2 linked regions of the Thalassoglobus sp. JC818 genome follow. The protein of the gene in region 1 interacts with the protein of each later gene in a pairwise test. Links are inferred from orthologs where the notes say so. Each region holds a gene or a part of one and is shown on either strand. Other genes may lie near its edges.

Region 1 (15,253 bases):
CTATCCATACAGACCGGAACATCACGGGTATTACTATTTTCGCCCGTACAACTATGTCAACGTTCTTGAGCAACGCGAGACTGGCTTAAGACTTGGAGAAAATCGGAACCATCCCTACTCGACCGAGGTCTTTGACGAAGTTTACGAGGAGATGTACGCCACCACTTATCCACCTGCTCCACTGACTGAAACGGACTGGCTTCCTGATACGGACCAGATTCCCAACCTCGAAGATCTTCTCTACGGTGAGTGACTTTCGAACTGATTGTTCGGAATGAACAGGGCGATTTCCTTGCGTTCCCGGCAAGTCACAACGGCTCGACTTCTTCGGCGACATAGTGTTGTCAGACTTCAAATGTCCGCAACGCCCATACTGACTCCGAGCAACTCATGAACCGCTTGTTCTACTGCTGGTCTCTACTTTGGATCTTCGGATGCGGAGGTGAACTCTCTGATCATCCACAAGCCAAGTTGCCGCTGCAGTCAGCTCAAAACGAAAGCGACGTCTCTTACAGGGAAGATGCACCAACAGTTTTCGGTGACTCATATCCCGTCGCTGCTGCACAAGAAAACACTCCCCCAGAAGCTGATGAGAGTGGAACTGGTTTCATCGACAGCTTGAAGAGCCTCGTCGAGGGAAGTCCCGTCTATGAGGACGAAGATGTTCGAGACGGCTTGATTCAGCAACTTCAACAGGCTGAGCAGGATCTCCGAGATATCCGCCTCTCGAACCGCCGCGCGATCGCCAATGCCAATCGACAAGTGCGAATCGGGCGGGCACAGCAGAGTCCGAATCTGGTTCTCGTCACACTGCCGACGCTTCACTTTTCAGAAGTCGAGAGAATGCCGCGACTGGCTGGGATTCGGAACAGTGGCATGCTGCTCACCGACTGCTATGTCACCTCCGAGAATTACTCAGCGTCGCGCTCAGAACTACTTGCCGGACGATTTTCCGCCGACAGCTCAGGGTATTCAAATGAAATGAATCTCGCCGAGACGATCTGGCAGTCTGGGTACGACACAACTTTAATCGGTGTCTGGCCGTTTGAACAACATCCCTTGGAGTCCGGGTTTGACCAGTGGACCGGATTCGCATCTGCAAACAGCATGATCCCCGAGTTTCCGGATGCACTCTTCACTCAGCTGACACGAGCGGAGATCGTCTCGAACAAAAACGTTGAAGTTGAACAGCAATCGAGGATCAACGGAATCGAAATCCTGACCGACGAATCGATCGCTTTTTTTGATCAACGAAAGAAATCGACACGCCCCCTGTTTGTTCACATCGCACTGCCGACACTCGCAGGACTTGACCGCGAAGAGATGCTCATCGAGTACAATTGCTCGATTGGCGAAATTGTTGATTCGCTCAACGAAACTGGATTCTCCGGAAGGACGTGCCTGATCGTCGCTGGAATCACATCTAACAGCGAGACCGAGCAGCACGAATACGAGTCCGTCGGGAGATTGACATCCACAGTCAGCGGGCTGAACGAAGGAAATCTGCGAACGCCGATGATTGTCTTCTGGGGAACAAATGTCGCACGCGGATCACAAAACTCCTCCCCCTGCTCCGTCGTCGACTTGCTTCCCACCGTTGCTGAAATCGGAGCTGCGCGACGTCGACCGAACGAGCTTTCTGGACAGTCACTGCTGCCAGCGCTTCGAAATCAGAGCATCGGAGACCAACGATTTTTCTACTGGCGAAATTCGGATGGCGGACAAGCTGCCCGTCGAGGCCCTTGGAAAGTCATCGTACTTCCCGGGGAGAATCAGATGAAATTGTTCCATCTCCCAGATGATTCCGCAGAGCTTCAGGATCTCGCGGCAGAGTATCCGAACATCGTCTCTGAGTTTCTGGCTCCGCCCGCCCAGCAGGAACTCGTGGAAGAGCTGTTTTAGAGCAGGTTGCCATTTCCTGTGCACACCAACCCCAAAATGCTCGAAAAGCCCTTCAATTCGAAGAGTTCACAAGTCTGCCGTCTTCCATTCTGAAGATACGATCATTCTCACGCAGGTAGCGGTGGTCATGAGTCACCGTCACGACGGTCACTCCCTCATTCTGATTCAAGTCACGAAGCATCGAGAAGATTCGCTCGCCGGTTTCAGAATCCAGTTCTCCGGTTGGCTCGTCCGCAAGAATCAGCTTCGGTTTCTTCAGAAGAGCGCGAGCAATCGCCACACGTTGCTGTTCGCCGCCGGAGAGTTCACTGGGGCGATGATGAATGCGATCGCCGAGGCCCACGTCGATCAGTAACTGCCTTGCTGCTGAACGATACTTGTAAGCTTGTCCGGTCGGAAGAAACGGCACGAGAACATTATCAAGGCAATCGAGGGTGCGAAGGAGATTGAAACTCTGAAAGATGAAACCGATTTCATCCCGCCGCAGCTGATTCATCGCAGAAGAGGACATTTCACTCAATGAGTTTCCGTCGATCGAAATCTCGCCGGACGTCGTTTGTTCAAGTCCTCCCAGCAAATACAGAAGCGTACTCTTCCCGCTGCCCGATGGTCCGAGGATGAACGCAAATTCCCCGTGCGGGATTTCCAGTTCCAAATCATGCAGAACATGAACGGTCGTCGCTGCACTTGCATAGGACTTGTTGACCCCTCTCAGAGCAATCATACGAGCGAACTCCTTCGAGCACTTGTTTGCCGTCTCATCATTAAGATTGTTGGAACCGATCGATTCACTGTCAGGCTCCTCCTCTTCGAATCGACTGCATCGGAGAAAGTTTCGCAGCTGACCAAGCTGGGAAGAGTCCACCAATCAACCCGAGGATGATGCTGAACACGATGCTCGACACGAGCAGCCCCAGCCCGGCATGCAATTGCAACCGGTCGGGCCAAAGACCGTTGACGATCAACGTACCGAGCCAACCGCAGAAGGCTCCCAAAGCTCCTCCCAACAACCCGATCAATCCACTTTCGATCGTCATCAGTTGGACGATGTTTGCCTGTGACCAGCCATTCGCTCTCAGGACTCCAAACTCTGTTGTTCGCTCGGAGACACTCATCATCATGGTGTTCACGATACTGAGTGTGGCGATCGACACACCGATCGCTGTCATGATCGTCAGAAACAAATTGAGGTCTTGACTGAATTCACGAACGCGGGTCCCCCAGTCGTCGGCTGTCCGAATCTCGACCGGGGATTGTTCGCTGCCCGATTCCGGTTCGCCGGACTTCTGTGATTGACCGGAGAGTGTTTGCTCGAGAGCGCGATACAGATTGCCCAGTCCCGTCCCGCCGGAGTTGCCTCCTTCTGCGAGAGAACGCCCAGCCAGTATCTCGTCGATCGAGCGTTTCAGTTCTTCGTCTGTCTGCGTTCCGTTGCTCTCGACATAAAAGCAGGCCACCGTGTCCGGGCTGATGCGTCCCACCGTGCGGCAGGTTTCAAGACTCATCAGAATGTTGACGTCCAAGAGCACCGAGCCGGTGGAGTAGATTCCAACGACCTCAAACTCGCTCCCGTTCAACGAGAACTTTTCACCGACACCTTTGGCCAGCTGGTCTGCGATTTCCCGACTGATCAGGCAGTGATTGTTTCCAACATCTGTAAGATCGAGAAAGCGACCATCAAGCATATTCTCTCGATACGCTCCACGTTCAAGTCGAAGATTCGAGGCAATATCCACTCCCACCGCGAGTCGAGGAGGATTGATGATCACTTCACCGTCCAGTTGATTCACACGGAAGTAAGCTTGAGAGTCCACGGTCCTGACTCCTGGCAATTCTTTCAGATCGTCAGCCCAATGAGCCGGAAGGCTTGAGAACAGCGGAATCGGAGCGCCCGCCTGTTGAACAAGAAGCCCTGGAATCTGCTCGAAAGTCCGCCGAACAATGGCGTCCAACCCGCCGGCGATTGAAAACAGCCCGACCATTCCGCCAATCGCGACTGCCAGCCCTAAGACAGAGAGCAGCGTCCGCATGGGTCGACTCGCAAGATTTCGAATTGCAAAACCAATCATGCCGTGGCTGTTCTCACTTGTCTAACTTCGTGGACATCACTGCCCCATCTCTAAACGTTTTCTCTCGTTCTGCTCAACAATAATCAGCGGATCGTGATGTCACATACAATCTGAATCTCGATGAATGTTTGAAGCATTCACATCAACCGTTTCGACGCTTCAACGTTCACTTGATAAGCATGGGTTGATTCAAAATTGTGACGTATTGAAGCGAAAAGTGCGAACAAGGAAATCAAGCCAGTCGAATTCCGCGGACATGTCGTGCATGGAGAACCACAAGAATACAGAACACCTTCAGAATTTCTTAATCGCGAACATGCAAAGTCAGCGAGTCAGATTACTTTTCCAGAAAACTGTTTATGATGCATCACCTCGAATGGCGCATTTCGAGTGGTCTACACATTGGATTGATCGAGAAAGTGTGAGTCATGTCCCCCAAAAAAGATATCCACGACAAACTCAGTGAACTGGCCGGGAACTTGTGGTGGAGCTGGCAGCCTGACGTGACCGCCATCTTTCGAGAAATCGACCCAGTTCGCTGGAGCGAACTTTCTCACAACCCCATTCTTCTCCTTCGCGAGTATCCGCCAGAGAGACTCGAAGAACGCGCCCGCGAAGAGATGCTGCACTCGCGAGTGAATGCTGCTTATCGAGACTGGCAGGACTACATGTCCTCGACGAGCACCTGGGGCGACATTCATGCTGGCGTTTTGGGATTTCGCCCGGTCGCCTACTTCTCAGCTGAATTTGGGCTTCACGAATCGTTCCGAATCTATTCCGGTGGTTTGGGAGTTTTGGCCGGTGACCACTTGAAGAGTGCTTCAGACCTCGGAATTCCTCTCGTGGCAGTCGGACTGTTTTACAATGAGGGATATTTCAAACAGGTCGTGAAAGAAGATGGCTGGCAAAGCGAAGAGTACATCCATGCCGACCCTGCCGACTTGCCGATGAATGAAGTCTCCAACCCGGATGGTTCGGAACTTCGCATTCAACTCGAAACGCGCACCGGCGTCATTCATGCCAAAGTCTGGCAGATGGATGTCGGCCGCATCCCTCTCTATCTGCTCGATACGAACATCGACGAAAACAACGACGAAGATCGCAAGCTGACTTCCCGCCTTTATGGCGGTGATCATCGCATGCGAATTCGCCAGGAGCTGTTGCTTGGAATCGGCGGAGTTCGAGCTCTCAACGCGGTGGGCATCCTCCCTCGCGTCATTCACATGAATGAAGGTCACTCAGCGTTCGCTGGGCTTGAGATCATTCGCTCACGCATGGTTAACGATGGTCTCTCGTTCCACGACGCTCATCGCGAAACACAAGCATCGGGAGTCTTCACAACACACACGCCCGTTCCAGCTGGCCATGACCGATTCGATGGGGAACTCGTAGAAGAACATCTCGGGCCGATTCGCGATTCACTCGGCCTCGAGTACAACGATCTGCTGGCACTGGGCAGAGTCGATCCGCAGAACCATTCCGAATCGTTCTGTATGACAGTCCTCGCTTTCAAAACTGCGCGGAGAGCGAACGGAGTTTCCAATCTACATGGCATCGTCAGTCGACGAATGTGGCAAAGCCTGTGGCCGTGGCGGAGCGAAGAAGAAGTTCCCGTTGGTCATATCACTAACGGCGTTCACGTCTCGACCTGGCTCGCGCAGCCGATGCGAGTATTCTACGATCGAGTTCTCCCTGAGAACTGGTCCCGACGAAGCGGTGATCCGATTGTCTTCTCAAAGTTTGACAAAGTTCGTCCGACCGAACTTTGGGAAACTCATCAGTCGCTGAAGAATCGCCTGATCCTTTTCGCACGCCATCGACTGCTTGTTCAAGCCAAAAGAAATGGTCTAAGCGACGAACAAATTCAAGCGACTCAGTCGACACTCGACCCGCAACACTTGCTCATCGGTTTCGCGCGTCGATTCGCCCCGTACAAACGGGCCGATCTCGTGCTGCGAGACCTTGAGTTGTTCGAACAACTCGTTTGCGATGATGATCGTCCCGTTCAATTCATCTTCGCCGGGAAAGCACACCCTGCCGATGAACAGGGAAAACAGATCATGCAGCGCATCTTCAAAATGACTCAGGAGAAACGCTTCCGGGGACGAGTCGTCTTTCTCGAAGACTACGACATGAAACTTGGCCGACGTCTGGTTCAGGGAGTCGATGTCTGGTTGAACAATCCTCGCCGCCCTTACGAAGCGTCCGGAACGAGCGGTCAGAAAGTCGTTTTGAATGGAGGTCTCAATCTTTCCGTTCTGGATGGCTGGTGGGCTGAAGCGTATGATGGCTTGAACGGATTCGCCATCGGCGATGGTCAGATTCACGCGAATCAGGAGATTCAGGACCAGCGAGATGCTGACTTCCTGATGAAAACCTTGAGGGAAGAAGTCATCCCTCTCTATTACACGCGGAACGACGACGATCTGCCGTTGAAGTGGATAAACAAAATGAAGCGAGCTGTCAGAACGTTGGGCTGGCGGTTTAACGCGGACCGAATGGTGATGGATTACGTCAAGAGTGCATACCTTCCGGCAGCTGGCAGCGAGTCATGCGACATGAGAATCATCCCGTAATAGAGCAATCCACGTGGAAACTCCGAACGTCGAAACGGATGCACCAAGTCAGTCGCAAATGTGTCGCCAACTTTTTGTGCCTTAGTATTGGCATGAGTTTCCTCTTCGCACCGTCTGCGGGAAGAGTTGAAGCGTCGCAACAGCCCACTGAAAAGACGTACGGACATCTGACGCTCGAGGAATGGCATGATGTCATGAAGTCACTCGACTTCTCGACGCTTGCCGATCAACGGTACGTCCGCGGAATGCATGCGATCGTCACCGACGATGAAGCTCCGGAGTCGAGTCGCAGAATGGCTGCGCAGACACTCGCTCGCGTGGGTGAACCGGCTGCAGGCGTCGTTCCCAATTTGATTCAGCTTGTTGAGAATCCCGGAAAGAACGAGTTAGGAACTCGCTTGTGGGCGCTTAAGGCACTCTCTTTGTTTGAAACCGTCGCCGAAGAAGCGACTCCAACAATCGCCGCGATCGTATTAAACGAGGCAATGCCTTTTCAGGTGCGCGTCAACGCGATGGACACGCTGGGACGCGTCGGACGTCAACATCCGCAGGCAATCCCGACTCTCCTCAGAGTCTTACGATCCCAACCGGACACAGATTCAACATCCGGCAAACAACTTCGAATGGCTGCATCGGAAGCTCTCTGGTACCTCGGACCGGACGCCGCTGTGGCCTTGCCGGATTTGATTCAAGCGACACGTTCTTCGTGGTCTCCTCTGCGTCTGGCAGCTGTGACCACCATTGGAGAGATCGGGCCGCAGTCGGAAATCGCTATTTCCATTCTCGTCGACATCATTCTCTTCGATGAAGCTGGCGAAGTTCGCGAAGCTGCTGCAGATGCGATGGGCAACATCGGTGGAGCGAGCATTTCGGCTCTCGATCAGTTGATCGATGATCCCGATCCGGAAGTTCAGAAGCTTGCTATCCGAGCCATCGGCAGGATTCGATCATCTCCGGTTCTGATTGAAATTCTCGAACAGCAGTTCACGTCCGAGAACCCACTTACCCGAGTCTTGGCCGCAGAAGCATTGCTTCAAAAACAATCCGGCAATGAAAAAGCCATCGGCGTGCTAACTGTCGAATTGGGAAACGAAAATCGCCGTATTCGACTCACAGCCTACGAAGCTCTGCTTGACAACTTTGATGCACTCCGCGGAAAGCAACATCTTCTCAGAGACCTTCTCGACTCTCCCAGCCTCCCTGCTCAGTCTCAGTCTGCAGCCCGAAGGATCTTGCAGAGACTGGAGATGTTGGAATCCGAATCGGCTGACGATCTGAGTCCTGAATTTGAGTCGCCCTGATTTTTTGGCACGAATTGAAAAACGACTTACCGTGTGCGACGTGATCGTGACGAAAGATATGCGCCCAGAGCCTTGTGATACGGGTCCGATGTCGTCAGCGTCAGCAGATCAAATCCGGTGTGGGCGCTCAGATCGGTCAGTTCCTGTTCAAACTTCTCGAACTGTTCCATGTAAATGGTTCGCAATCGGTGGGGGTCGACCAGCAGCTTGTCTTGCACGTCTTCCAGGTTGCGGAACTGCGTCGGCTTACTGAACGGGAAGTCCCGCTCTTCGGGAGCCAGAATCTGAAACAGAAGCACTTCATGATGATGTCTTTGAAAGGAACTCAAAGCTGTCCGCAATGCTTTGAGATCATCGAAGAAGTCGCTGATCAGAATCACGATACTCCGCCGCTTAAGAGTCGGAATCAACTTCTCAAACACCGCAGAGAGGCTCGTTTCGCTCCCGGTTTTACTCGATTCAAGAAGCTGATTGATGTGCTGCACGATTTTTGGACTTGTCGACGGTTCAATCCGATCGCGGATCTTGGTGTCGAAAGTCGTCAGGCCCACAGCGTCGCGTTGCCGATGCAGCAAATACGTAAAACATGCTGCGAGTTGAGTTCCGTAGGCGAACTTCGAAATCGTGCTCGAGCCGTACCCCATGCTTCCAGAACAGTCCATGATCACGTATGAGCGGAGGTTCGTTTCCTCCTCAAACTCTTTGATGTAGTACTTTCCGGTTTTTCCGTATGCTCTCCAGTCAATGTGGCGAACTTCGTCTCCCGGGTAGTATTGTCGATGCTCGATAAACTCAACACTTGAGCCTTTGAAGGGGCTTTTGTGTTGGCCGATCATGAACCCCTCGACGACGAGTTTGGCCACCACTTCAAGCCGTCCGAACTTGGCGAGAGCACTGGGATCGTCACTGACTTGCTGAGATGACATGGAGTGTTCTTATCTCTTTTTCCGGGTGATTGACTCATCGAAGTGGAGACTCTCACGGGATGTCTCACCAGCAGTTCGAGCAACTTTGGAGTCGAAAGCAACGCTCACTCGAGCACTTTCTGATTTTGTACGCACGATCTCGCACGAGCAAGCCCAGCCATTTGACCATGGAACAGTGCAAGCGAGTGCACAGGAAAGAGCAACTTGCTCTAAACGTTTTCTTCACCGGGGTTTCAACGAATTTTTGCAGTCGTCTGGTAACACAAACTTGAGCAAATCGATTGAGAGCAGTTTCATGGATGGGATATGATTCCTTCAAGTGATTGATGACGTGAATTGATCAACTGTTGACTCTTTGAATGTTTTCAAATTGGTTTGCACTGACTCGCGATGGCATACTCAGCTTTTTGTGAGTGAGACCGCGCAAGCGAGTGCACTGGCATGAGCAACCTGCTTGAGAGCATTTCAAGGACGTGTTGAAAGCGATTTGCAAAATCAAACAGCTTTCAACGCAAGACATGACTTCAGGCGAGTGCCACGCAAGAATGCCGTGGCTGGTATTGTTTGCGGAGAAGGATCGAGATGCAAAAAATGTCCGACATTCTGCGCGTATTCCTTTTCGTCGCTCTTCCTGCTGTAGGAGTGATGATCGTCGCTGCGCTGGCCTCTTCCGTAATTGCCATTGGTACGATTGCCACAGCAATTCTGTTGTCCACGTTGTCCGCCTGGCTCCTCGTTCGAACAGAACGCAAACAACAACAAGAACTCGAAACCGAATTCCGCCGACTTTCACAAGGTCTGCGAAACCTTCAGGCTAACTCAACTTCGACAGACTCGATCAAGTCATCCGCTTCACAGGCCAGCCTCAACGCAGGCTCACTATCGCCCACAGTTTCACTCTTTCAGAAGTTGAGTGATGAAGTCATCGAGCTGACGAATTCGCTCCACCAGAAAAACGCTCAACTTGGCAAGAGCGATGCCAGATACCAGTCTATTCTCCAAGCGATGTCGGAAGGAGTTTTGCTCATCGATTGTGACGGAAAGGTCGCGTTTGGAAACTCGTCAGCAGGAAAGCTCCTTGACCGCGACTGGAAGGCAATCGAAGGTCGAAACCTGTGGGAAGTTGTCCGCAACGCCGATTTGCAATCGACCATCGAGATTGCATTCGAAAGCGAAGGCATTGTCCGCAACGAATTCGAACACCCTCGCACGAAAAGCATCATCGGAATCAGTGCTGTTCCGATCGAAGTCAACGACGGCCAGGGACTTCTCATCGTGCTCCACGATGTTACGGAGCTTCGCCGTCTCGAAAAAATGCGTCGCGAATTCGTCTCCAATGTCTCCCACGAGTTGAAAACACCACTCACAGCAATTCAGGCATACGCCGACACCCTAATCGAAGGCGGTCTGGAAGACGTCGAAAACAGTCGGATGTTCGTGGACCGGATTCTTGAGCAAGCGGGCCGACTTCAAACGCTCATTCACGACATGCTGCGTCTGGCGAGAATCGAATCCCAGGCGGATGCTTTTCAGTTGCAGACGATTTCACTCTCCGAAGTTCTCGAAAGCTGTGTCGACGCTCGCCAGGCTGTCGCTCGTTCTCGAAACGTCAGTCTGACATACGATCCTCCTGCGGATGAAATCCCAGTCGTCGCAGATCGAGAAGGACTTCGCACCGTTTTCGACAATCTCATCAACAATGCTCTCAATTACACAGCAGATCAGGGGACAGTGACCGTCCGCGGGTTCTGCCACGACGGAAGAGCCATCGTTGAGGTGGAAGACAACGGAATCGGAATTCCTCAGGAGCATCAATCCCGAATTTTTGAACGCTTCTACCGTGTCGACAAAGCGCGTTCTCGGGGGATGGGAGGAACGGGACTCGGGCTGGCGATTGTGAAACATTGCATGGGTGTCTTCGGGGGCGAAATCGAAGTCGAGAGCGAGACCGGTCGTGGGACACTCATCCGAGTCATGCTTCCCGTGTCCGAACAATCGTCACAATTGATCGAAACGGTCAACTGATCGTCTTGAGTCGCCATTTCCGATTCGTTGCTTTTCGGCATCAATCATTTGCGGGCTAAGGTTGCGCGATCGATCACTCCCCATCAGGACAGTTCTCGTGCAACCGAGTCTCACCCCAGCCCAAACTAAGTCAACACCCTCCAAAAACGATTCAACCAATTCTCCCAGTGCGACGCAGTCGCTCGTGAGCTGGCTGAAACTTAATCGCTGGGAAGTGCTGGGATTACTCTGCGGGATTTTCGCTGTCTACTCCCCGGTGATCCGATTCGAATTCTTAAACTGGGATGACACCTGGTACATCATCAACAATGAGCTCATTCAGTCATGGAGCTTTGAAGGGCTTTACGGCATCGCGACGGAACCGGTCGCTCGCAATTTCGCCCCGCTGACGATCTTTACGTTCTTGATTGAGCACACGCTGTGGGGAATGTGGTCGGGAGGTTATCACCTCACGAATCTGGCTCTGCATGCCATTAACGCAATTCTCGCCTACGCCCTATTGCGACGCCTGACCGGAAGCTCACTCCTCGCTTGGACAGTCAGTCTGATTTTTGCGTTACACCCCGTTCAGGTGGAAACAGTCGCTTGGGTTTCATCCCGAAAGTCACTTCTTTCCGCAACGTTCATGCTCGCCAGTTTTATATGCTGGCTTCGCCCCGATCGCACATCCCGGGATGAAGGATTCGGAACGCTTTGGCTGATTCTCGGCCTCCTAAGCAAAGCTTCAGCCGTCGTCGTTCCTCCCATCGTCATCGCCTACGATGTTCTGATCGCCCGAAGATCATTCGCGGAGAGCTTCGCGAAACAAGTCGTTCCGATGTTCTTTTCGGTTCTTTTGATTCTCGTGACGATGTCAGCCCAGACGACAATTGTCGGCGGCGTTCGTGGTCACATTGGAGCCAGCAAGCTCTGGATTCTCGCGATTGATGCCACGATTCTCTGGCGTTATGTCGGAATGTCATTGTACCCGACGAATCTCTGTGTTCTTTACGATCCCGCCACGACCGGAATCGCTCACTGGATTGCACTTTCCGTCATCGGCTGGGTCGGCGTCGGAGTCTGGACGTTCCGCACCCGTCATTCGAATCCGGTTCCGCTCTTCTGCTTCGTCACGTGGCTGTTCCTTCTCTTTCCAGTCTTGAACCTGTTCCCGATCACAACTCTGATGAACGATCGCTATCTCTACTTGCCGCTCATCCCGTTTTTTGTGGGAGTCTTCAATGTCGCTGGTGTTTGTTGGATGAAAATCCGCAGCACTGAATCGAGTTCACTCGCGCGTCGAATTCCAACCCCAGCCATTGCAGTGACATTGGGAGTCATGCTGTGTGGGCTCTACACGCTCCGCACACTCGACTATCTCAACGTCTGGGCCAACCCGGTGACGTTATGGAATCACGCGCGACAAATCACACCGACATTGCCCGTCGTTCAGATTCAATGGGCCATCACACTCGAAAGCGAAGGACGCCGCGACCTGGCGATTCAGACCCTGCAAAGGGCTATGGAACAGAACCCGGACTCTGGCGACGCGGAACGTATTCAGTCGAAGATTGATCTGTGGACGGAGACCAGCCAGGTAACTCCTGAGAGCTGACACTTTCACCCGCCGACTAATTCCGAAAGTTCTCTACTGCTTCGTTGAAGAATTGTTCGGGCTGTCACTTTCAATCAAACGATTGAAAACTCTCTCCGGTCCTTCATTGGGCGCTGGTGATGTCTTTGCGAAGCTTCATTGCTTCTCGCAGATAAACATGAACCATGTCCGCTTGCTTCTTCTCGGTATTCACGTGCAGAAGAATTCGAATCACGCGCGGCAATGCACCGTCGACGTTGATTTCCGAAGCACATAAAAGTGGGACAGCCCCCATTCCGATTTCGCGGGCCGATTCCGCCGGAAAGGCTGCATTCAGATCTGATGTCGTTGTGAAGATGGCTGAAACGATTTCCGTGAAGTCCTGCAAATCGTTTCGCGCGATGACCTGTTCGAGAAGTTCCCGCGTTGCCTGCAGAATTTCTTCCTTGGAATTTGTCTCAACTGTAATGGCGCCTCTCACCCCTCGTACGGGCATTACCGATTCTCTCTGACAAAAGATGAATAACTTTGAAATCAGTCCCAACGCGGAAAATAACGGAAGTACCCTCAAAAACTCAATGACAGCGATCAGAAACACGCCGTGGAATTTACTGAGGCCAGTCCTTGAACGGCGTTTTGACTAGACTGGAGTTGTGATAGCGGCGATCACCGGTCACTTCTTCTCCGAGCCAAGGGGGCTTCTCAAACGGCTGATCGTCTGAGTCGAGTTCGATCTCTGCCACGATCAGACCTGAATTGTCCCCCAGAAACTCGTCGACTTCCCAGACCATTCCCGCAAAGTCGATAAACCAGCGATACTTCTCGATTAACGGCCCATCACAAAGTGCCAACATCTCTTCCGCGTCGCCAACAGGGATTTCGTACTCGTATTCCTGCCGAGTGGTGTCGTTCGTCAAAGACTTGACCGTCAGCCAAGCCTGATCGCCGGCAATACGCACTCGCACAGTCCGCGCGGGATCACGAGACAGATAGCCTTGTTTGAACGGGACCGACCGCCCGGTGCGAAAGTCTCCGACAACCAGAAACTTGCGTTCAATTTCGATGCCCATGCTGGTTGCTATTCGGAGTCCAGTTTCGGAGGAGTCAGACGATAGACGGATGTCTCCACAAATCCTGCGGGAACGCCTCCACTGGCTGCCATCTCTTTGAGGCTCTCTTCAAGTTCTTGATCTGTGCGGAAATGACCAGCCTGCTGAGCGTCTCGGAAATTCGATTCAAATTTAGGAAGAATCAGGTCCACTTCTTCGCTGTTTGCTTCTTCTCGCATTCGATCAGTGAACATGACTCCGTCGAGATGGTCCGACTCGTGCTGAACAACACGGGCTGGGAGTTCACTTAAGTCCATCGTGAACCCTTGACCGGAGAGATCAAACGCTTCAATGGTCACTTGCTCCGACCGTGTGACGTCCCCAAACAATCCAGGCAGACTCAAACACCCTTCCTCGCCAACAACATTTCCGCGACGTTTTCGGATGACTGGATTGATGAAAACGAGCTCTTCATCCGGTTCGTCAGGACGCGCAGCGAGATTGACAATAAAGAAACGAAAAGGCAGCCCGACCTGATTGGCAGCCAGACCAATTCCATTCGCCTCGTACATCAGCTCGAACATTCGTTGAATTGTTTTTCTCAACGAACTGTCGATCCGCTGCACGTCGACGGACTGGAATCGCAGGGCTGGATGGGGGAAGTGAATGATCTCCATGGTCGACTTTGCGTTTCTTTGTGTTGAATAAGGCAATCAATCACCAGTGTTGTCGATTGAAGTGGAACCGACAAGCGGCGCACGTCCGGAATTCTCCGGTTCGTCTTATTCAAGAGCGCAATTCACACAGTCGTGACGAGATTTGCGATGCAATATCAGGCCAGAGAGTCAAAGAAACGCCGCGAAACGCTTAATCTTGTCCGTGCATTTCGCGAGGAGGATAGCCAGCCCAGACGAGAGGTTTCGCCAACTTGTCCGCCTGTTTGGTCTCCAGACCTTTAAGAATCCCGAGAACCGTTCCGTTCTTGGCAAGTTGCGTTTTCAACTTCTTAAGCACATCTCCGGGGATGTTGATCGAGCCAGCCCCTTCTCCGCCTTCGAGATAGCTGCCCTTCTGGTCGAAGACAGCCCAGTAGACGGTCCTTGGATGTCGCTTGGCGCCGTCTCGGGCCTTCACGGCTCCGCCACCCTTCACGCGTTGTCCGCTGACTGTGTACAAGTCACGCCGTTCAAAGATTACGGCGATAATGTTCCAGTCTTTTCCACCGAACAACCCAAACATGTCACTCTCCTGCGTTCCGACGGCGCGTCGTGTCCTGACCACAATTGACGGCTGCGTCAACTGACGGACAGCCATTGAAACCAAGCCAGCCCGCTGAGTCAATCGACCAGGATGGGATTTGCCCATCGCGTCAAAAGAGCGGGATCAATCAGATCCCGCCTTCTCAGTCTCGAGCAAGAGGGTCCGAAGAGCTTGCGAATGAGCGAGACCGCGCCAACGAGTGCACAGGAAAGAGCAACTTGCTCTAGTAGCTGTTCTCCTCAGTGTTGCTGTCAGCGTAGCTCGCGTCATCTCTGAAGGATGCATTTGGCTCACCATCGATTGACTCCATCGAAACTGGCCGAGCAGTTGTGACGGTCACTGGGTCGTCCAGATAAGCTTCACGAGTGCGAAACGCAATTTGATCATCGCCGACCTGAACCGCAGAAATCGTCATAGCTGTGGGACTCGAAACAGCGACGGCACCGCGGCCGAAGGTACGATTCTGACCGATCAACTGAACGCGAACGACAGTCGTATCCGGATAGGTGAGAGCAATCTCGACTTCCGGTGCTGGAGTATTTGATCCAATCGGAGATCCCCAGTTGACGTTT
Region 2 (15,270 bases), on another replicon or contig:
CGTCAGCGGAGGCTGTCGAGTTCCGACCGATGTTCCTCCGTTCATGCTGGCAGCAGGAAGTGACAACCCAGAGATTAAGACTGTCAATCTGATCGGCATGAAACGAGCCGGAATCCCGGATGAGTCCATCCGCGTCATTCGACATGCTCAGCGAATGCTCTACCGGGAGCACAAATCACTCAAAGTTGTCCGCGAACACTTCGAAACGGAATTACAGGGCATCTTCCCGATTGAATTGATCACGCTGCTGTCAGCGATTGAACAACAACGTGCTGGCCGCATGGGTCGTGCCCGCGAAGCTGCCCGAACAACACCTCTCGTTGAATCCAAGGAAACTGCGGCGAAGAAATCCGCTTGAGCCGTGTGCCGGGCCACTTTCGAGTCATCGCTCAATAAGACAGCGGCCTCACACTGCCCGTCCGACCCGCCGGAACGAACAGAACAAGCCAACGTACTGAGAAGAGCAAGTTGCTCTCGATTGACAAACACACAACACTCACGAAGTTAGCGAAGACATGAATGGGACACTGAAACTTGCCGTGATTGGAGTCGGCGCACTCGGTCGACATCACGCACGAATCCTTTCCGAAATGGAAGGGGTCGAGCTAATCGCCGTTGCCGACCCGAATGAGAAACAAGGACGGTCTGTCGCAGAATCGTGTGGTTGCAATTGGACCAACGACTACCGCACTCTCATTAAATCCGTCGATGCAGTTTCGGTCGTCGTTCCAACCTTTCTTCACAAACAGGTCGGCGGAGATTTTCTCTCCAAGGATGTTCCCGTCCTCATGGAGAAGCCGCTGGCTGGCAATGTTGAAGATGGAGAAGCACTCGTCCGCCTTGCTGATGAGCACTCGATTCCTCTTCAAGTGGGCCACATCGAACGCTTCAATCCCGCCTTCCAGGAAATCGCAGACTGGACCGGGGAACCAAAATACATTCGAACAGAACGCGTCAGCCCATACGCATTTCGCTCGATGGATATCGGAGTCGTGCACGACCTGATGATTCACGACATCGAACTTTGCCTGTCACTGACACAGGAAATGCCAACCCGCGTCGAAGCCTTCGGAGCTTCACTCGTGGGAGGTCGGGAAGATGCTGTACAGGCGCGGCTTTACTTCCCGAATGGATGTATCGCCGACCTGACGGTCAACCGCGTTTCGCCGACTCCATCACGAAACATTCAGTGCTGGTCCGAGACCGGATGCGCCACCGCAGATTTGACAACCCGCATCGTCAAGAAGTTCTCACCAACGCCGATGATGCAATCGGGTCAGTTCCCATTCGACCTCGCCCAATCTGGCGAACGAACGATCGACGAATTGAAAACACAGGTCTTCGGAACGTTCATCGAGCCTCAAGAAGTCCAAGCTTCAAACGATGATGCGCTGACGGCGGAACTGACTTCGTTCATCGACGCTGTTCGCCATCGTCATCGTCCGATTGTGAATGGCCGCGATGCCTTGGCAGCCTTGCGTGTCGCAGAAACTGTTCTGGAATGCGTCGAATCGCACTGCTGGGACGGAACGAAAGAAGGCAGAGTCGGTCCTTCAGCACTTCTCAAGTTCTACTCCGCCGATTCAGCCGACGGATCTGACAGCGCTGCAGCCTAAGTCTTGAGAACGAGAGTGAAGGTTACTGAGTGCTTACCGAATTAATTCCCTCCTTCGGGAAGCGCGAAGACGACAAAGGCATCCCCTGCCCTCGTTCCCAGTTTGCCTGCTCCGCCAGCTGCGATGACGACGTATTGTCGACCATTGACTTCGTAAGTTGATGGAGTCGCATACCCCCCAGCTGGGAGTTGATGTTCCCAGAGCACTTTGCCTGTCGACTTGTCGAAAGCTCGAAACTTCTCGTCCTTTGTTCCCCCAATGAAGACGAGACCGCCATCTGTGACAATCGTTCCGCCGAAGGTTTCCGTTCCAGTTTGAGGGATGCCTCTTTCTGTCAGTTCTGCGTATTCCCCGAGCGGAACCTGCCAGACGAACTCGCCTTGATTCAGATCGATCGCCGTCAACACCCCCCAAGGCGGCTTGATCGCGGGATAGCCTTCCTGGTCGCGAATCTGAATGTAGCCGCGATGACCATACTTGTATTTCGCTCCCGGTGGAGATTCGACGAGCGTCATCACGTTGGGAACGTTGTTTGAGTTGACATAGAGAACGCCCGTTTCCGGATCGAAGCTGGCTCCCGACCAGTTCGCTCCTCCGTGAAATCCGGGAATGACAACGGTCCCCTGTAAACTCGGCGGACTGAAAGCAGGTCCGGTTTTGATCTTCTTAAGTTCCTTCAGCACATATTCTCGATTCGCTTCGCCGATGTCGGTCACGTTGGACTCATCAAAGTGCTGAACCGAAAACGGCGGCGGCTTCACCGGAATCGGTTGTGTCGGCCAAGCCTGCTCACCGGGAACATCAGACTGCGGAACCGGTCGATCTTCGATTTCAAACAACGGTTCTCCGGACTCCCGATTGAAGAGGTAAACAAATCCCGTCTTCGTTACCTGTGCGACTGCCGGAATTTGTTTTCCATCGTGAGTGACTGTGACGAGATTTGGATAGACGGGGAGATCATGATCCCACAGATCGTGACGCAACGTTTGAAAGTGCCACTTCAGTTCTCCACTGAAAGCATCGAGCGCGATCGTTGAGTTCGCGTACAAGTTTTCTCCGTGGCGATCTCCTCCGTAGAAGTCGAAAGCAGCTGAGCCCAAGCCTGCGAAGACGAGATTCCTCTCGGTGTCCACGCTCAATCCGCCCCAGGCGTTCGCCCCTCCTCGGTACTTCCACGAATCCCCTTCCCAAGTCTCGTGTCCTTTTTCTCCGGGACGCGGAACGGTATGAAATCTCCACAGCTGACGACCGGTTCGAACGTCGAATGCTCGAATGTCCCCCGGCGCAGCGATGCTCGGCCCTTCTCCATTCGAGACACCGAGAAAAACGATGTCTCCACAAACAGCCGGTGCCGAAGTCGGACCGTAGGCCATTTTAGAAAGGTCCTCTTCAAAGTCTTCTCGAAGATCTTTGATTCCGTTCTCTCCAAACCCGGGATCGAGTTTTCCCGTTTTGGAATCGATTGAGAATAACCTTCCGTCAGACGTGCCATGTAGGATTCGTCGCTCTCCACCAGGCTTCTGGTCACTCCACCAGGCCAAACCTCGATTCACTCCACCCGACGCAAGCGGGCCAGCAGGAGCATGACTTTCGAATGGATCGAACTCCCAAAGTTGCTCGCCTGTTTCTGCATTCAATGCAACGACTCTCAGGTAACCCGTCGAGAGATACATCACTCCATCGATGATGAGTGGAGTGCATTCGATCGTCTTCTTTCGCTCGCGATCAAGTTCTCCCGTGTGGTAGACCCATGCCACTTCAAGCTGGTCAACGTTCTCGCGATTGATCTGCGAAAGAGTCGAGTACCTCTGACAACCGCGGTCACCACCGACCGTTTCCCAGTTCGCGCCCGATGGTAGATCTCCGAAAAGATCCACTGGCCTCGCTGCAAGCATCGCCACGACTGACATCACTATCAAGATAGAGCGCATGTCTGATTCACCCGATCGGTATTGAAATGATTCCTGCATCCACTGACAGAAAGGGGCCTCTCCGAGTTTCTGACCAGTTCTGTCAGTCTGAACATCATCGAGTGTCACAGCCTGTCACATCAATTCAGCCAGCAGCACGTTCGCTGAAAAACCGGAAATCGATAAGCTCTCACATCAACCGAAACGCGAAGTCTCAATTTGAAATCAGAGACTTCCTCTTACCACTCAACGATCTCTCTGCAGCCCGTTGATCGAAAGATCTCACCGAGCGATCACGCTGAGTCGATGGCGTCAGTTTGCATGGTCGGAATAGTTGTGTGATGATAAGGCGCACGATGCTTCATTGACGTCTGACACCTTTGACAGAAAGCGCCTCATGAGAATTCTTCTAAAGAGCCTGTTCGTGGCTGTCCTGCTCTGTGCAGCCTCTCGAACTTCAGAGTCAGCCGATCAATGGAATGTGCTCTTCATCGCAGCGGATGATCTCAATTGCAGCCTCGGGTGTTACGGAAACCAGGACGTCTCATCGCCACATCTCGACCGTCTCGCTTCGAGCGGAACACTCTTCGAGAACGCTTATTGCCAGCAAGCAGTGTGCAATCCTTCGCGAGCCTCGTTGATGTCCGGACTTCGACCTGACACCATTTCCGTCTACGATCTTCGCACGGACTTCCGCACCGCCCAGCCTGATGCTGTGACCATCCCACAACGATTCAAAAACAATGGGTACTTCACGCGCTGCATCGGGAAAATGTTTCACAACATGGGAGACCTTGACGATGAACCATCCTGGTCGGTCCCTTCGATGCTGAATGCAGGACGACATTCTGACACTTACGCAATCATCCCCGAAGGGAAGAAACCGGGATCAAAGCTGGGAGCTCACGAAAGCGAAGACCTTCCGGATGAAACTTATCGCGACGGAAAAATCGCTGACCTAGCCTGTCAACAACTGAGAGAGTTTTCCGATGAGCCATTCTTTCTGGCTGTCGGTTTCTGGCGTCCGCATCTTCCGTTTCTTGCACCGAAGAAATATTGGGATCGGTACCAGCGAGACAGCCTCACTCTCCCCGATCGTTTCGCTCCACCCAGTAATGTTCCCGAGATTGCGCTTCACGATTCACGAGAACTCAAAGGCTACGGTCCTGATCCTCAGAACATGTCCGCCGAAGAACGCCGTTTACTTTGGCACGGTTATTACGCAAGCATCAGCTATCTTGATGATCAAGTCGGCAAGCTGTTGAAGACACTCGAAGAAACTGGGCTGCGAGATAAGACGATCGTCGTCTTCTGGTCCGATCACGGATTCCATTTGGGGCAACACAGCTTGTGGTGTAAGACGTCGTGCTTTGAGTTGGACGCTCGAGTTCCGCTGTTGATCTCCGCCCCGGGTTTTCCTGAAGACAATCGCACGAGCTCTGTAGTCGAACTGATTGACCTCAGCCCGACTCTCGCTGAGCTGTGTGGGCTTCCGGATGTTGACATCGAAGGCGAAAGCCTTGTTCCTATGATGAAAGATCCTTCAACATCGGTGAAGAAGGTCGCGATCACGCAACATCCTCGTCCGGCTTACTTTAAAGCAGTTCCCGAACAGATGGGTTACTCTGTCACCGATGGAAGATTCCGCTACACCGAATGGCGTGACTGGAGAACCGGAAACGTCACAGCGACTGAACTCTATGACCACGAAAAAGACCCGAATGAGATGGAGAATCTCATCGGGTCCAATCAATATTCAGAAGCCGTTGAACAGCTCAGAAATGAACTTGTTCAGGTCGCCCCGAACGAACCTCACGAGTGACGCTCTTCCGGCTTAAATTTTTGAAACGAACAGGTCGAGATAGATCACGAATATCATCAGACCCAGGACGAATGCCATTCCAAAGTAAGTGGCGGTTGCAACAACCATCTCGCTGGGCTTTTTCCGTGTGACAGCTTCCCAAATGAGAAAGACCATGTGACCGCCATCGAGCACTGGAATCGGCAGGAAGTTGATCACAGCCAGGTTCACACTGATCAGTCCGAGAAAACGCAGGAAGTCCCCAATCCCCAAATCCGCGAACCCATAGGCCAGCTTGGCGATATTGATCGGACCGCTTAACCCCTTAGGAGAGATATCCCCGGTCAACAACCCGCGGAGGGTCAGGTAAATGTCTTCGATAGAGGTAATGGTGTAACGTCCTGCCATTGCGAATGCGTTTTGAACGCTGTCTGCCTTGAGAGTAATCAAATTCTGGTTCAAACGAAGTCCGCGTGTCGTCGGAAGATACCAGTCTTCGACGACCTTCGGAGTCACTTCAACAACCCGGTGTTCGTTCGAATCTTCGGGCGAACTGACCGTGAGTTCCACGATTCGCGAGCGAGTGTATTCTTGAATCGTCCAGAACGCGTAAGCCCAGTTCTTGTCTTGGATCGGAATCTCGAACCGCGTGTCCGTTCGGGCATCCTGCTCCGTTCCGGGAGCTCTAATGAGAGTCACTTTGTGAATGGTATCGCGTGGTTTGATTCCCTGACCAGCTGCGGGACCATCTTCATCGACTGAGAAAACATTCGGAACGAGATGAAAAGCGACACCAATGCTCGGAACAGAAAGGGGAGCCCCTTCTGATAATGGTGGTTCTGCCCACGGAGCCCGGTCGCTTGGAGTCAGAGTCAACACGAGTTCCTGAGGCGCCCCTCCGGAAACTTCGCGGGAAATGGTCACTTCCACCTCTTCGCCGGCATGCTCGGAGAAGTATTCTGTGAGTCGAACAGGATCGATATCGTGGCCGACGTCCAGACCGTCGACTTTGGCGATGAGATCGCCCTTCTTCAGACCGGCTTCAGCAGCAGCGGAGCCAAGCTGAATGGCTTCGATTTTTCCCATCCCCATGCGAAGTCCCAAACCGAGAAACTGTTCAGCTGGCAAGTTGACCTGGACTTCTTTAGTGTCGCCACCTTCACTCTTGCGTTTGACTGTCAGCCCCAACGCCTCGTCTGCTTTCTCATTGAGAATCTTGTCGAGCTCGCTGAACTCTTTGATCACGACTCCGTCAACGGCTGAGATAATGTCCCCCGGCTCAAACTCTGCTCGAGAAGCAGCGGTTCCCGGGAAGACATAGGGAATCGCTTTCGGATCAGGAACGGGAAGAACCTCGAGGCTGCGAGCCTGACCAATTCCGATTTGACGGACGATTCCGTTCGCTGATGGTTCAAGCTCGATGTCGAACGTTTCTCCATCCGAGTGAAAACCTTCCAAGCGAATCGGTCCACGAGAAAGAGCAGTTCCGCGCAACAGGTCTTCAAAGTTAGACACCTGTCGTCCGTTGATCGCAGTAATTGTGTCCCCGGAACGAATTCCGTGTTGCCATCCCGGCATTCCAACTTGCACGTGCCCAATCACACGATCAGTTGTTTCAACGCCGCTGTTAAATGCGATTGCGAAGAACAGAAACCCGGTGATGATGTTCATGATCACCCCGGCGGAAATAATTGCCATCCGCTGCGGGACTGTCTTTGACGTATAGGATCGGGGATCAGCACTGATCTGATCGTCAGTCATTTGCCCCGGGTCCATGTCATCCTGTCCGAGCATTTTGACGTAGCCCCCGAAAGGAGCCCAGCCCAGCCAGTATTCGGTCTCACCCCACTTTTTGGCGAGGATTGGCTGACCGAATCCGATACTGAAGCGTTCCACGTAAACTCCGCACCACTTCGCAACGAGGAAGTGGCCGAGCTCGTGGAAGAAGATCACCAGACCAAGTCCGGCGGCAGCGATAAAGATGTTTAGCAGTGCCGAGACGCTAAAGAGTGCGAGTGTGGCGGCGACGACGGTATCCAATTCAAAGCCTCCTGGCGCGCCCAATGATCGAGTTCGAGCAACTCATCCAACTCCGGCTGGCTGTCGAAATCGTGGGCATTCAGAATCTCGCGACAGAGTCGCGGGATGTCGGTAAAAGTCAGTGTTTCAGAAAGAAAACGTTCGACAGCCACTTCGTTGGCAGCATTCAAAACTGCTCCGGAAGTTCCGCCGCGCTCAGCAACCTCAAATCCTAACGATAACGCCGGGAATCGTTCGAGATCAGGGGGTTGAAAATCAAGTGAAAATGTTTCCGATAAATCCAGTTTCGGACTGGCACCAGCCACTCGTGCGGGCCAGGTAATGGCATATTGTATCGGCAATTTCATATCTGGGGGAGATAATTGTGCGATGACCGAGCCATCCACAAACTCTACCATCGAGTGGACGACCGACTGAGGATGTACGACAACGTCAATCTGTTCAGAAGGCAGGCCGAATAACCACCGTGCTTCAATCACTTCCAGAGCTTTGTTCATCATCGTCGCAGAATCGACAGTGATTTTCCGACCCATTTCCCAGGTTGGATGACTCAGAGCATCGGCACAAGTGACCTGCGCCAGTTGCTCTCGAGACCACGTGCGGAATGGTCCTCCACTGGCCGTGAGAATGATTCGCGACACCTCTTCCGCCCGGCCGGACTGAAGTGACTGAAAGATCGCAGAGTGTTCGCTGTCGACGGGAATCAGCGTCGCGCCGGTTTCGGCAGCTTTGTCGGTCACCAGTTTCCCAGCGACAACCAGTGTTTCTTTATTGGCCAGCCCGATCGTTTTTCCCGCCTCGATCGCAGCCCAAGTTCCACGCAGCCCCGCTGCTCCCACAATGCCGGTGATGACGACCTCAGCATCCGAGTGAGCAATGGCGTTTGCGAGGCAATCTTCCCCGAATTCGACGTTCACTTGAGGGGGAAAAGCGTTGCCGGGGATCGAATTTCGGTCAATTCCGGTCAGCACGACCGTGCGCGGCAGGAATTCTGCAGCTTGCTCTGCCACCAGTTGCCACTGAGTGTGAGCGGACAGTAATTCCACCGACATTTCATCCCGATGGGCGCGCACTACATCGAGACAACTGGTTCCAATCGAACCGGTTGCCCCCAATACGGCGATCCGCTTGATATGATCTGACACTGGATAATTCTCTTAAGTTTTAGCGATTGTAGAGGTTCCGGCTTCATGACCGCAAGACCGGAGTCGCTGGGGTTTCCGCGACCTCACAGCCTGAGCGAACGGAATTCGCAGCACTATCGTTTCTCAACAGAAGGGATTGATCGCGAACAATTTGCAGAGGCCACTTGTCCCGGTCTATGATGTTCGCTCTCGTCGCGAAAATGCGACCACTCTAATATTCCATCCTTCAAAAGCTAAGTAGCTGCAAGTCGAGGTTGATCCGTGTTTCAAAATGTTGCCATTGTGGGCGCCACCGGTGCCGTCGGTCAGATCATGAGGCAATTGCTGGAAGAACGGAAATTTCCTGCAGCGACGTTTCGCTTCATCGCTTCGGCGCGTTCGGCGGGTCAGCAGATCACATTTCGTGGCCAAAAGTACACCATCGAAGAACTGACCAAAGACTGCTTTGCCGGATCAGATCTGGTGATCGCTTCGACTCCGGACGACATTGCCGCTGAGTATTTGCCTGCCGCCGTCGAAGCAGGCTGCCGCGTCATCGACGAATCCGGATACTGGCGCATGAAAGACGGAGTCGCGCTCGTCATTCCGGAAGTGAACCCGCAAGCTGCTCTCGACGCCACCGGCATCATCGCCAGCCCGAACTGCTCAACGACCCAGATGGTCGTGGCTTTGAAACCACTTCACGATGCTGCAGTCGTCAAACGGGTGATCGTCAGCACTTATCAGGCAACCAGTGGAGCAGGAGTTCAGGGAACAAGCGATCTGTTCGACGGGTCCAAGTCGTACCTCTCCGGGGATGACTACTCGTATAAAGCCTTCGCACATCCCATCGCCTTCAACTGCATCCCTCAAATCGGAAGCGAGAAGGCAGACGGGTATACCAGTGAAGAGCTGAAGATGGTCTATGAGACCCGCAAAATCCTCGGGGATGAATCAATCCAAGTGAACCCCACATGCGTCCGCGTGCCAGTTGCCAACTGTCACAGCGAGTCGATCACAGTCGAAACAGAAGAGCCGCTCACTCCCGGTGAAGCACGCGAACTGTTCGAATCGTTTCCAGGAATTCAGGTCGTCGACAACCTGCAGAGCGGACAATACCCACTGCCCAGCACTTGCGATGGCTCAGACGACGTCTTCATCGGACGAATCCGTAAGGACATCTCGCATCCGAATGGAATCAGTTTCTGGTGCGTCAGCGACAACTTGCGAAAAGGGGCCGCGACGAATGCTGTTCAGATCGCGGAACTGTTGGCAAAGCATCTGTAAACGCGATCACTCAGCCCCGGACGGCTCACCGATGGTGACATGCCTCTCCCAAGAGGAATCGGTCTCCGGAAAATCGCTCCGAAAGTGCACACCACGGCTTTCGGTGCGAGCCCGGGCTGACTCGATCATCAGTCGGCCGACCAACAGCATGTTCTGCAGTTCCCAACCTTCGACGGTTTGAAACTCTCGCAGCGAGACGTAGCGGTCCCAAAACTCGACCTGCTCCGCAGCTGCTTTCAGTCCTTCTTCATCGCGGCGAATTCCAACATTTCGCCACATGATCGAGCCGAGAGAGTTGCGTAAGTCGGTGAGGTTGAGCAAATCCTGTTCTTCGATCACCTTTGGCCCCGGTGACGAAACTGGAGGAGCCGAAAAGCTGTCCGGGATTTTCAGGGCTGCTTCCGAGGCCCCTCGACCAGCGTGAATTCCGTAGTACAGACCTTCCAGCAAGCTGTTGGAGGCAAGTCGATTGGCCCCATGAAGTCCGCTGGATGTTGCTTCACCGGCAGCCCACAATCCGGGCAGCGTGGTGGCCCCGGTTAAGTCGACCGTCAATCCGCCGATCATGTAATGGGCTCCCGGTCGGACGGGGATTCGGTCGTGTGTCAGATCGAGACCGAACTCGCGGCACATCTCCAGAATGTTCGGGAAACGTTCGTTGATCTTTTCTTTCGGAAGGTGTGTCAAATCGAGGTAAACGCACGGATGCCGAGTCAGTTCCATCTGATCTGTAATTGCCCGGCTGACGACATCACGCGGAGCGAGTTCCATACGCTCGTCGTAATTCCCCATAAACCGATCACCATTCACATCGACCAGATATCCCCCTTCCCCTCGAGCCGCTTCGGTGATCAAGTGACGTGAACTTCCGGCGATGTAAAGCACCGTGGGATGAAATTGCATCATCTCCATATCTCGCAGCTCCGCCCCCGCCCGGTAGGCGATTGCGTGTCCGTCAGCCGTCGCGATATCCGGGTTGGTCGTTTCCCGATACAAACGCCCTGCTCCACCCGTCGCAAGAATCGTTTGCTTCGCCCAGACGAAGGTCTTTCCGTGATGAGGATTCCAGACCAGCGCCCCGCGACAACTCCCCTCGTGAGTCAATAGGTCGATCGAGAAGGTCTTCTCCCAGATCTCCGTCCATCCCGCACCGCGAACGGTATCAATGAGAGCCCGCATCACCTCTTTGCCAGTGGCGTCACCCAGAGCATGAGCGACTCGCGGATGACTGTGGCCCCCTTCAGTCGTGAGCGCGATTGAACCATCTTTCCGATCGAATTGCGCTCCGAACGAGACAAGCTCTCGAATGCGCTCAGGAGCTTCTTCGACAATTTCCCGCACGACTTCGGGATCGCATAAACCCGCCCCTGCTTTAATCGTGTCCTCGACGTGATTGCTCAATTCGTCTGAAGGGTCCAGAACTCCAGCAATCCCTCCCTGAGCCCAAGAACTGTTCGATGCAGACACCACATCTTTGGTCACCATCACCACGCGCAAACGCGGATCAATTTCCAGCGCAGCACGAACTCCGGCAATGCCTGTTCCGATGACCAGGACGTCGACGAACATATGCGGGATCCGTTTCGGGTCGAACCGCACGAGATACCGTTGACGCGGAGTATAGCTCAAGTCAGGCATGTCTATTTCTATGAATCAATTGAGAGATTGATCATGCAACGTTAACGACTCCGCAACCTCCTCACCAATCAATGTTGTCGGAGTCAGCTCACAATCCCGTTCGTTCCGATCCCCACATCTCGCGAACTCCTCGCTTGGGAACACCACGACCATCGGCATCGCGACGCAATTATGTCTATGTTTTTCCCAACTCCTGTGAGCGTTTGGTCGCTGCCTCGACGGCATTCATCAGTGTCCCTCGCAAACATCCTTGTTCGAGTTGATGCAGCCCCGAAATTGTCGTTCCACCGGGACTGGTCACCGCATCTTTCAACTGACCCGGATGCTGACCACTTTCCAGGACCATTTTCGCAGCCCCCAGCAATGTTTGTGCTGCCAGTTGCGTCGCGGTCGCACGCGGTAAACCAGCGAGAACTCCTCCGTCGCTGAGTGCCTCGATGATTTCAAAAACATAGGCAGGCCCGCTGCCTGACAATCCGGTCACCGCATCGAGCAAGTGCTCAGCGACCGGCAGTGCAATTCCAACCGTAGAAAGCAGTTCTTCCACAAGCTTTAAGTCTTCTTTGGTGGCCGTAGAACCGGCGGCATATCCCGAAGCACCTTCCCCAACGAGACAGGGCGTGTTCGGCATCACTCGAATGTGTCGACTCTTTGGCAGCGTCGCTTCAAAACGCTCCAGCCGCGCTCCGGCAATGATGGAAACGAAGAGATGTTCCGACGTGGACGAATCGGCAAGCTCTTCCAAAAGCCCTGACAGAACCTGAGGTTTCACCGCCAACAGAACGACCTCCGAGGACTCAAGCACCTCACGATTACTGTCGGTCGTCGGGATTTCCGTCTGTTCCGTGAACGACTTCCGGGCAGCTTCGTAAGGGTCACTGGCGAGCATCGTCTCAGGCTGAGCCAACCCGGAACGAATCCATCCGGCCGCAAGCGCCGTCGCCATCTTCCCCGCACCAATTAATCCGATTCGCTTCTGATTCATCAACTTTTCCGTCCAGGAATCTCGATCGTCGCTTCAACTTCTACTTTGCAAACGTCGCAACCTCTCAGAATAGCAAGAGTGACAGACTCGCGCCCAGATGCTGAGGAAGCGGAACACATCTGAACAAGTTGATGTAACGAGCCTAAGAATGTTATACTCTTGGTAGCTGTGGGCAGTTCTTAGAAAGCAGTGAAGGAGTTTCCCCATGGGGCACTGTTGGTTTCTTATCTTCACTTTGGTCGCATCGCCTTCATCTCCCGGTTCTCCTCTTGAGGTGGAACATTTTCATTTTGACGGAGACATCAAACTCTCAGCTGTTTCTACCGACACATTCGAGATGAGAGTGTTTCGCGTGGACAAAGATTCCTCGATCCCTCACTCAGTCGGGATCTACTCCTACCAACCCGGCGGAACAGACAAGTGGGCGAGCACGGATTACGTCAGGTGGGAATGTGCCGCGAGACTTATACCGCTTCCCCACGGAACAACAGAAGTTTTCGGCGACATCTATCTCGTGAACGATGGCCTGATGATCTTCATCCGCCGCATCGATTGGAAACAGATGGACTAAGAACTCTTGTTCCCCACGATCAACTTTTGCTGGCAACTCGGTTGATGAAACGACTTTTCCACGGAAGGAGCCGCAGATGAACCGAACCATCCCTCGTCGACCGATTCCGATCCTCACTCACAACCGGTTCGGAATTTCGATGGTTGAAGTTCTCGTTTCGATCGCGATTGTCGGAATTCTATTCGCCATTTCGGTTCAGGCGGTTCAATCCGCTCGGGCTGTGGCCCGGAAGTCGCAGTGCGCAAACAATCTTCGCCAGATCGGAATCGCACTGACGGGTGCTGCTGAACAGGATGGATTGTTTCCGACAGATCGTTACTGTTTTGTGAAGCTGATGCCCTTCCTCGACATGCAGGAGGCCTATGACGCTCATCGCAACATGACACTCAGGCCTCCGCTTAATGTGCCCTGGATGGAGTGCCCAGAAGAAGGAAATCACGCTCCAGGAATTGCACAGCCCAGCTACATGGTCAATGACGGAAGTCGATTTCGGCGAAAGCCACCGGGACATTCCTCGGACAATCAACAAAACGGGTTTCGCTCTGCAAATCGAGAAGGGACCCGTCCGAGTGAATTCAGCGACGGACTTTCGAACACCGCTGCATTCTCCGAACGTATCCACACCCCCCAGGTCCTTTACGTCGCCGATTCTCCGGTCGCTCCGCAGCATTACCTGTGGTACACCGAGCAGCGATTCCTCGAACCCGGAACAGAATCCCAGGCCATTGAGCAGTGTCGATCACATCGGACATCTCCGGATCCGGTCTCGGATTCTTTGCACAAAGTGGGCCTTGAACTGAATGACCCGGGCTATGACCATTTCCTCCCCCCGAATCAAATCGGCTGCTACAACGGCCCGAACGATTTCGAATTCCAGGCCTGGCACTCTCTGATTCCCCCGACAAGCCATCATGCAGGCGGAGTCAATGTGCTGTTCGCTGACGGGGCGGTCCACTTTATTCACTCGGGAATCTCCACTGACCCGTGGCACGCAATGGGAAGCAGGGATGCCAATGACCTCGTCACGTTCTAAATCGCTCTTTTTGATTGCCCCTCTGTTGTGTGCGGCTGGCTTCTTTTTTCACGGCTGCGAGCAACCGGAAGTTGAAGACCCGACCGAAAATCCGGTTGTGGACGTTCGGACAATATGGCGACGGGACACCGGAGAGACCATTTCTGACCATATCACGATCGCGAATGATGAAGAGTTCGTACTCATCATCGAACTGCATCCTAAACCGGATCGTCCGCACGAGTACGAGGGACAGACAATTACGAACCCCCGATCATGGCCGGTCAGCATTATCGCTCATCAAATAGAAGGTCCGAAGAAACGTGGCGATTTGATTCTCGGCACCATTCCGCTCGACTACCCGGATGAGGAAGGGATCGTCGTTCACTCAATCGGACGATATGCCCCGCGCTCGGAATCGATGAAATTGCATGTTGAGGATGTCGACAAGGATTTTGACGAGGACGTTATCCCACACTGGTTAGTGTTTCATTCCGCTCACGGAATCCCCGGAGAATACGAATACCAAATTCTGGCTTTCCCTGCTTACCAGCAAGTCACAGCGACAGCGTGGGATCCTAAACAGCCCGTTCTCGTGAAACGACTGTTTGTCACGATCACTCCGTCCGAAAACGAGGATTCGGAGGATTCAGATCCACCAAAAAACCAACACCTCCCATCACACTTAAAACCGATTCGGAATAACTGACGTCGGTGCCGCAGATCGGGCGAGAACGCTGGAAAACCGAGACTTCTTGGGAAATCCAGCGCCTCGGTCGACTTGACCATCGCCCGCGCGGGAGTTACAGTTCGCGATTCCTCGGTGGGTCAGGGGTGTTTTGCGCGTCAGTCGATTGAGATTCTGATGCCGACAAGCTCACTGAAAACGACATCATTATTCCCCAAACGACTGCACGATTTCAGATTGTGAATTGATCTATGCCTACGATTAACCAGCTCGTTCGAAAACCTCGCAGAAAGCAGACGTCCAAGTCGAAGACTCCACTGCTTGAGGGATGCCCGCAAAAGCGTGGTGTCTGTCTGCAAGTGCGAACCATGACTCCTAAGAAGCCGAACTCGGCTCTGCGGAAGATTGCCCGTGTTCGCCTGTCGAACGGAAAAGAGCTGACCGCCTACATTCCCGGCGAAGGTCACAATCTGCAGGAACACTCCATCGTGCTCGTCCGTGGCGGTCGTGTTCGCGACTTGCCGGGGGTTCGATACAAAGTCATTCGCGGTGTGCTCGATACCCTGGGTGTCGACGGACGTCGCCAGGCACGCAGCCG

The links.
Region 2: the proteins of def (region 1) and AB1L42_RS05455 interact in binary tests that used the Escherichia coli proteins (3 or more experiments, as listed by UniProt). The link is inferred for Thalassoglobus sp. JC818 from one-to-one orthologs.

Annotation. Positions count from the first base shown.
Region 1 is NZ_JBFEFI010000007.1:65,772-81,024, reverse strand. The notes cover bases 12,275-15,094. They hold def (peptide deformylase), read right to left. Parts: upstream 14,099-15,094; coding sequence 13,451-14,098; downstream 12,275-13,450. Other genes in these bases: AB1L42_RS18160 (hypothetical protein), read right to left, coding at 14,905-15,094; AB1L42_RS18165 (hypothetical protein), read right to left, coding at 14,289-14,660; AB1L42_RS18175 (CYTH domain-containing protein), read right to left, coding at 12,981-13,442; aroH (chorismate mutase), read right to left, coding at 12,497-12,868; AB1L42_RS18185 (hypothetical protein), read left to right, coding at 12,275-12,393. In the rest of the region: AB1L42_RS18225 (hypothetical protein), read left to right, coding at 1-253; AB1L42_RS18220 (sulfatase-like hydrolase/transferase), read left to right, coding at 391-1,902; AB1L42_RS18215 (ABC transporter ATP-binding protein), read right to left, coding at 1,955-2,626; AB1L42_RS18210 (ABC transporter permease), read right to left, coding at 2,697-3,932; glgP (alpha-glucan family phosphorylase), read left to right, coding at 4,400-6,547; AB1L42_RS18200 (HEAT repeat domain-containing protein), read left to right, coding at 6,640-7,848; AB1L42_RS18195 (DUF58 domain-containing protein), read right to left, coding at 7,875-8,774; AB1L42_RS18190 (ATP-binding protein), read left to right, coding at 9,357-10,799; more of AB1L42_RS18185, read left to right, coding at 10,984-12,274; more of AB1L42_RS18160, read right to left, coding at 15,095-15,253. UniProt on the Escherichia coli protein: Removes the formyl group from the N-terminal Met of newly synthesized proteins. Requires at least a dipeptide for an efficient rate of reaction. N-terminal L-methionine is a prerequisite for activity but the enzyme has broad specificity at other positions.
Region 2 is NZ_JBFEFI010000002.1:250,195-265,464, reverse strand. Bases 7,939-10,775 are described here. They hold AB1L42_RS05455 (aspartate-semialdehyde dehydrogenase), read left to right. Parts: upstream 7,939-8,773; coding sequence 8,774-9,778; downstream 9,779-10,775. Other genes in these bases: nadB (L-aspartate oxidase), read right to left, coding at 9,785-10,775; AB1L42_RS05460 (1-deoxy-D-xylulose-5-phosphate reductoisomerase), read right to left, coding at 7,939-8,512. Outside these bases: lpxA (acyl-ACP--UDP-N-acetylglucosamine O-acyltransferase), read left to right, coding at 1-358; AB1L42_RS05480 (Gfo/Idh/MocA family oxidoreductase), read left to right, coding at 516-1,616; AB1L42_RS05475 (pyrroloquinoline quinone-dependent dehydrogenase), read right to left, coding at 1,658-3,547; AB1L42_RS05470 (sulfatase), read left to right, coding at 3,924-5,348; AB1L42_RS05465 (site-2 protease family protein), read right to left, coding at 5,361-7,367; more of AB1L42_RS05460, read right to left, coding at 7,313-7,938; more of nadB, read right to left, coding at 10,776-11,416; proC (pyrroline-5-carboxylate reductase), read right to left, coding at 11,592-12,401; AB1L42_RS05440 (hypothetical protein), read left to right, coding at 12,607-12,972; AB1L42_RS05435 (DUF1559 domain-containing protein), read left to right, coding at 13,049-14,005; AB1L42_RS05430 (hypothetical protein), read left to right, coding at 13,986-14,693; rpsL (30S ribosomal protein S12), read left to right, coding at 14,924-15,270.